One region of the Endozoicomonas montiporae CL-33 genome, then DNA from elsewhere that is predicted to be linked to it. Evidence: predicted binding sites of a transcription regulator. Region 1 holds the regulator's gene; the other holds the start of a gene.

Region 1 (3,675 bases):
TTCGGATAGTAAGTCAGATGAGGGAGTCATTTTAAATGAACGTTTTTGAAGAAATTCAACATCGCCTGAGCAGCAAAACCCGCATTCGTTCCCTGTTCAAAGATGTCCATGCAGAAGATCTGGAGCGCATCATTTCTCGCATGAACGACGTTCTTGCTGAAAAGCTGGAAGCTCGCGATAAAGAAGAAGAAAAGCGTCAGGCTAAAATCGAAAGCATTGAAGCGATCAAACAGATCATGAGTGACCGTGGTGTTTCTCTGGATGATCTGGGTGCTTTGGAAATTGAAGCGCCTAAAAAACGTCGCAACATCCAGAAGTACACTTTTGAATACCAGACCGAAGCCGGTGATACTGTTCAGTGGGAAGGTGCTACTACAGGTCGTCTGCCTCGTGACTTCCAGGCTTACCTGGATCGCACAGGCAAAAAACGTCTGGACTGCGTTGCTGAGTAAAAAGCGCTGAGTAAAGAGAGCTGTAGAGCTTAGCTATTGAAGGTTAAGCTTCTGATCTCAAGTCAGCCAGTTAAAAGCAAAAAGGGAGCCATTCGCTCCCTTTTTGCTTTTAATCCGTTTGATGACGGATGGTCAATCCACCAGAGCCATCAGACGTTTCTTGGGGAAATGACAGACAAATTTACTGCCTTTACCCGGGTGGCTGCTGATACTGATTCGACCACCATGACGAAGCATAATGTGTTTCACGATCGCCAGCCCGAGACCCGTTCCACCGGTAGCATGACTGCGACTTTTATCCACCCGGTAAAAACGTTCGGTCAGACGGGGAATATGGACCGGGTCAATACCAACACCGTTGTCTTCTACCATTAAATGACCACGGTCTTCATCCTGCCACCAACGTACATAAATTTTGCCTCCGGCCGGGGTATAGCGAACAGCATTGAATACCAGATTTGAAAAGGCACTTCTCAACTCATGAGCACTTCCTGCAATCTCGGCCTGTTCAGGACATTCCAGTCGAATCTTATGCTGGCTCTCGCCACTTAATGCCTTACCATCTTCAACAATTGCATGAAGCATTGGTTTGAGCTGGACTGCACTGTCGTCATCAATTTCAGCCGCTTCCAGTTTGGACAGTGTTAAAAGATCCTGCACCAGCCCCTGCATACGCAGCGATTGCTCCTGCATACGGTTCATTGCATTGCCCCAGATGGGCGGAAGGTTTTGGTCGTGTACACCGTCGATCAGGGTTTCCAGATAGCCTGAAATAACCGTCAATGGTGTTCTGAGTTCATGGGATACGTTAGCTACAAAATCCTTACGCATGGTTTCCAACTGCAACAGCCGGGTGACATCGCGGACAATCAACATTCGATTACCACGACCGTAAACCGTGATGTTGATTTCAACCTGATACTCATCATTCAGAGGTGAGGGAATTTGCAAGGGTTTTTGATAACGCCCCTGCTCAAAATAATCCACAAAACGGGGATCTCGCAGAAGGTTTGTTACAGGCTGCCCCTGATCGTCAGGCATTTTGAAACCCAAAAGATCTTCTGCAGCATTATTCCACCACTCAAGGTTGTTATGGCGATCTACCATGACCACGGCATCTTTCAGTGCCGATGTTGATGACTGAATCCGGTCAATCACAGTGGAAAGGCGACGACGTGCACGACCATGGTGTTTTTGCAGGCGGTATATTCCATCAAATATCTCACCCCACAACCCCTTGCTTTCAGGAGGCTCTTCGTTACGATCTCTCGCAGCATTTAACCAGTCCATTAACCGGAATAACTCTTTCACACTCCACAGGCAATAGCCTGCCAATACAACGGAAAGTCCCAAAAAAGCATTGCCCAGAAGCCAGCCGAGACAAAAACCGACACTTGAAAACAACAGCATTCGGCTCAGGACGTAAGATTTGGTAATACTGGTCATTCCGGATCTTTTTTCGAGTTTTGGTTAAGGAAGTATTCGGTATAAATACTTCCTGACAGTCTTAAACTTTTAACGAGAATCGGTAGCCCGTCCCGCGCACTGTCTGCACAAAGCCTTCATAGTCAGACCCCAGTGCTTTTCGCAGACGACGGATATGAACGTCAACGGTTCGTTCTTCCACATAGACATTGCCGCCCCACACCTGATCCAACAGCTGCCCCCTGGTATAAGCACGTTCCTGATGAGTCAGGAAAAACTGCAGCAGGCGGTATTCGGTAGGCCCCATTTCTGCCGGGTTTCCGTCGATGCTGACGCGATGGCTGACCGGATCAAGCTCAAGGCCTTTTATGACAATCGGACTCTGGGCATCTAACCCTCCTGCACGACGAAGTACGGCTTTTAAGCGAGCTGCCAATTCCCGTGGTGAGAAGGGTTTAACAATGTAGTCGTCTGCACCGGTTTCCAAGCCCTGAATTTTATGATCTTCCTCGCCTTTCGCGGTCAGCATGACAATAGGAATTTCAGAAGTCAGTTCATTACGCTTTAAGCGTCGTGCAAATTCAATACCGGAAATGTCGGGTAACATCCAGTCCAGCAAAATAAGGTCGGGTTTATTATCAACCACCTGGGCATGGGCTTGCTTGGCGTCTGCCGCTTCCAGACAGTTATAACCCGCCATTTCCAAAGCGACAGAGACCATTTCCCTGATGGGTTCTTCATCATCGACGATGAGAATTGTTCTTCCTGACATGCCTGTTCACCTTTCGTGTCTCATCCGTTGCGTCTTATTGGTAGTGGAATCAGACAATCTGTTTCACCAGACAGATTCCTCCTATTTGCGCCATTACAACGCCCAAATGTTACAAACAGATGACACTCCTTTTTTGTGGAAGCTTAAAAAGGCTTAAACATAACTGAAAGCAATGCCCAAGAAAATCACGGCTCCTACCCAATGATTGCTGAGAAATGCTTTAAAACAGTTCATTCTTTCACGGTGTTGCGTACGTAACTGCTGATGGGTAAATAAACCGGTCGCAATCAGCAACGAAACATAAAAACTCCAGCCAAGTCCTGCCTGAATACCGACCATCACTAATGTTGCAATGGCGAGGCATTGAAGAATTCCGATGATGATATTGTCCAGATCTCCAAATAATATCGCAGTCGATTTAATGCCAATCTTCACATCATCATCACGATCCACCATGGCATACTGTGTGTCATAGCCGACCGTCCAGAACACGTTACCAAGAAATAATAACCAGCCAACCTGACTTATCGTTCCACTCTCTGCTGCATAGGCCATTGGAATAGCCCAGCCAAAGGCGGCCCCTAGCACCACCTGGGGCAAGTGCGTGAAACGCTTGGCAAAGGGGTAAATAGCAGCAAGAGCCAGGCCACCCAGAGAGAGCATTATGGTCAGAGGGTTGGTCAGTAGCACAAGAAAAAACGACAGGATGACCAGCCCGGAGAAAAGCAGTAAAGCTTCCTTTTTGTGGATTTTTCCTGTTACCAGCGGGCGGTTATTGGTTCTCTTCACACTGCCGTCAAAGTCACGATCCGCATAGTCGTTGATGACGCAACCTGCACTGCGCATCAGAACCACACCGGCAATAAAAATTAACAGGTTTTTCAGGCTTGGCAGACCTTCTGCAGCCATCCACAAAGCCCAAAGCGTGGGCCATAGCAAAAGATAAATGCCAATAGGGCGATCCAGCCGACATAGCTGGACAAAATCCTTTACGCGGGGGTAACGAACCGATAAAGAGTGAAGATT
Region 2 (3,675 bases), 860 kb from region 1:
CACCAGCGTTGAACCACTGGTTACCCGACCATCGACCGGTATTCGCTCACCAGGACGTACACGGATAATATCGCCAGCCTTTACTGCTGCAACCGGTACATCAACCTCTTCACCATCACGCACAAGACGAGCCGTTTTCGCCTGAAGCCCGAGCAGTCGTTTAATGGCTGAACTGGTTTTGCCTTTTGCCCGCAACTCCATCGCCTGCCCGAGGTTGATCAGACCAATGATCATGGCAGAGGCTTCAAAATACACATGCCGGGCCGCGACAGGAAACCATTCGGGCCAGAGCACAACCGCCATGGAATAAATCCAGGCGGTTCCGGTGCCCAGTGCAATCAGCGTATCCATGGAAGCAGAGCCGTGGCGAATCGAATCCACCAGCCCTTTAAAGAAGTGACGCCCGGAAAACACCAGAATGCCCAGTGTTACAATCCCCACACTGCCCCATAGCCACTGATCCTGTGGCGTATGAACACTCATCGGGATAAAGAACATCGACAACATCAATGGAATGCTGACTGCCAGAGCAAACAAGCCGTGTTTCAACAGATAGCGATAGCGTTCCTTATCACGCTGTTCCTGTTGACGACGATTGTCTTCTTCACTGTCAATCAACGAGCCAGGCTTGCCGATGGCTTCGAGCGACTGCAACAGAGCCACAATATCAGGCTGACAGTCCACATCCACTTCTGCGGTTTTTTCTGCAAGGTTGACCCGGGCATCGTGGACATGCTCAACAGATTTAAGCGCCTTTTCGACTTTAGCTACACAGCCTGCACAACTCATGTCGGGTACAGACAGGCTGATCGTCTCGAGTTTCATACGACCTGCTCCCATTAATTAATTGATTCACTAATGTGAAGGATAAACCTTCCCGTCACTGGAAGGTCAAGGGGAGCTATGAAGGTCGAAATCAGACCAGAAAGCTCTGGCAGCAACAATTTGATCATGGGCAAGCGCTTTGCCGGTCGGAGTGCTTAGCGTTTCTTCAAACAGGCGTTGTACATCACGGGTGGCTTGAACTGCCTGTTGATAGTTCATACCCCTGATCTGCAGGTTACAGGACAGTTCTCTGGTGATACCGTAAGCGCCCATCAGATCCATGGCATCAGCATCAAACACGACTCTGGCAGCAAGCGGCGATTGCTCATTAATAAGGTGTGGACGACACAACCTGACAATCTGAAACAACTGCTCTTTTATAAACTCATCAAGTCCTGTGCTATCCAGCAGCTGCCGCAGCTCATGCAGGTGGTCATGAAACTGATGCAGCCAGGCTCCTGCTTCAACCAGAAACCGGTCTGCCTGCTCGACCCGGTTGATGCTCAGGGCGTAAGCAACAACCCGCTCACCATGTCTTTCATTATGAAAAACGTCCTGCTTGCGGTAGAAATCTCGCGCTCTGGTTTCGATATACTGAAGACAATCCTGCATAAGCAGTTCTCTGTATTCATGATTCGGGGGCGCCAGAGAATAAGGCTGACAGGGTGAAACTTCGCTCGCAGAAAGCAGCGTGGAGCAGAGAAAAAACCAACAACTGATAAGCAAATACTTGAAAGCCACAGACAATACCAGTCATTCAAATTATCGGTATCGACTATAGCGCAATCATCCCATTGCCAAACCCACTAAGACGCAAAACCATTCAGAACGGGTAATGAATCGCAAACCCGACCACCGGATACCAGCGGAACGTTTTCAGTTCGTCTTCCAACTTTTTCCGTTGTGCTTCTATATTGGCGGCCAGTGTCGCATCATTCACACTTTTTGTAGTTTTGAGTCCAATATCCGGCTTGCCCTGATACAGTACACCGATATCAAAACTGTAAAGAAAACGACTTTCGCCTAATACTCCACCAAAGCCCAAGCCAATATAAGGACTGAACTCTTTGACATTCAGATCAGCTTCCAACCCGCCTATTGTATTGACGTCATAGGCAGTACCATTAATGCTGATCGTACCATTGCTGGCTTTTGCATCAGCATCCATTTGGCTGCCATTGTAATAAGCCCCCAGAGTAAAACGAAAGTCACTTTTCCAGGGGTGCCAGTCTCCCAAAACGCCTGCACTGACCAGTTTCAGATCACCCTCATAAGTGACACCGCTTTCTTTAAACTCATAATTATATTTGAAGCCATTTACCTGCAGCCTCAGTGCATACTCCTCGTCCATGGTATTGGTAAATGTCAGCTGTCCACCCAGTGTACCTAACCCTGCTCCCACATCCGTAGTGGTCGCATGAGTACCGTCTGCTAATAGCAACAAACCTGCAAAGGGAATAATTTGCTTCTTCATCAGACATTCCTTGTCTTATTGATGACTATTTAATCAATACCAGTTTTCACAAACAGAAAACAAGTTTTATTGAGTTGAATTTGAACCAGAACTCAACAGTGGCCCCTCCAATCTAAACAGTCTGTCACATTATTTCAGTAAAATGTCAGGACTGTAATATTACTGAAACATAAACCCTTTACCTTCGCCATCATCATTAACGCACTAAGGTGCACACACATGTCTGAAATGACAGCACTCAATACCGGTTCAAATGACAAGATGATGACCCGCCATTATGGGCGCATCTGGTTAAAGGTAATTCTCTGGATTTACGGCCTGCTGGTTGCAGTGAGCGTGGTCGGTTCCGGTTTTAAAATGGTGGTGGGCGGCAACGCTGCGGAACTGTTTAACTTTGCGAACAACGCATTTCTGGCTCTGATTGCCGGTACGCTGGCAACAGCACTGGTACAGTCTTCCAGTACGGTGACGTCTATTATTGTGGGTCTGGTCGCTGGCGGTCTGCCCGTACATATGGCAATCCCGATGATTATGGGTGCCAATATCGGTACGACCATCACAAACACTGTCGTCAGCCTTGGTCACATGGGCTGCAATAAAGAGTTCAAGCGGGCTTTTGCAGCATCTACCATTCATGACTTCTTTAATTATCTGGCTGTACTGATTATTCTGCCGCTGGAACTGATGACCGGATTCCTGAGCAAACTTTCCCTGTCCATAGCAGAAATGCTGGTGGGTGGTCAGGACATGAGCATGAATTTCAATATCGTGAAATTCTTGACTGCTCCGGCTGAAGACATCGTTAAAGGCTTTGCCAACCTGTTGCCTGATGCCACTCTGGGTGGTCTGGCGATGATTGCCTTTGGTATCTTCCTGATTTTCTCGGCAGTGGTGCGTCTGGGTAAACTGCTGAAGAAAGTAATGACCGGCAGAGCAAAGAACGTTCTGGAAAAATCCATTGGTCGCGGCCCTGTTTCAGGCATTGCTTCCGGTGCTGCAATGACTGTTATGGTTCAATCGTCTACCACCACCACTTGTCTGATGGTGCCTATGGTCGGCAGCGGCCTGTTCACCGTACGTCAGGTGTACCCTGTGACTCTGGGAGCCAATATCGGTACCACCATCACAGCTATTCTGGCGGCCACTGCTATCTCAGCCGATGCAGCTATGCCTGCAATGACGATTGCCATGGTGCATTTGTTCTTTAATCTGTTTGCAGTCGCCTTTATCTACGGCATCAAGCCTCTGCGCGAGATTCCACTGTATGCAGCTGACAAGCTGGCCGATCTTGCAGTGAAGAGAAAAGCTTACGCATTTGCCTACCTGGCACTGGCATTCTTTGTTGTACCGGCTCTGGCAATTTTGGTGACTCAATA

The links. The regulator PhoB, encoded in region 1, activates phosphate uptake and scavenging genes when phosphate is short. The targets are predictions, from matches to a motif close to TGTCATANNNNTGTCANA.
Region 2: the regulator PhoB is predicted to act here: its motif matches at 2,452-2,469, upstream of EZMO1_RS03060 (Na/Pi symporter).

What each region holds. Positions count from the first base shown of each region.
Region 1 covers NZ_CP013251.1:5,255,064-5,258,738, reverse strand. Annotated here, with positions in the region: gene EZMO1_RS24320 (H-NS family histone-like protein) at 36-452, shown strand; gene phoR (phosphate regulon sensor histidine kinase PhoR) at 585-1,898, opposite strand; gene phoB (phosphate regulon transcriptional regulator PhoB) at 1,960-2,649, opposite strand; gene ubiA (4-hydroxybenzoate octaprenyltransferase) at 2,803-3,675, opposite strand, start outside.
Region 2 covers NZ_CP013251.1:685,041-688,715, reverse strand. Annotated here, with positions in the region: gene EZMO1_RS03075 (heavy metal translocating P-type ATPase) at 1-825, opposite strand, end outside; gene EZMO1_RS03070 (HD domain-containing protein) at 892-1,437, opposite strand; gene EZMO1_RS03065 (hypothetical protein) at 1,649-2,299, opposite strand; gene EZMO1_RS03060 (Na/Pi symporter) at 2,519-3,675, shown strand, end outside.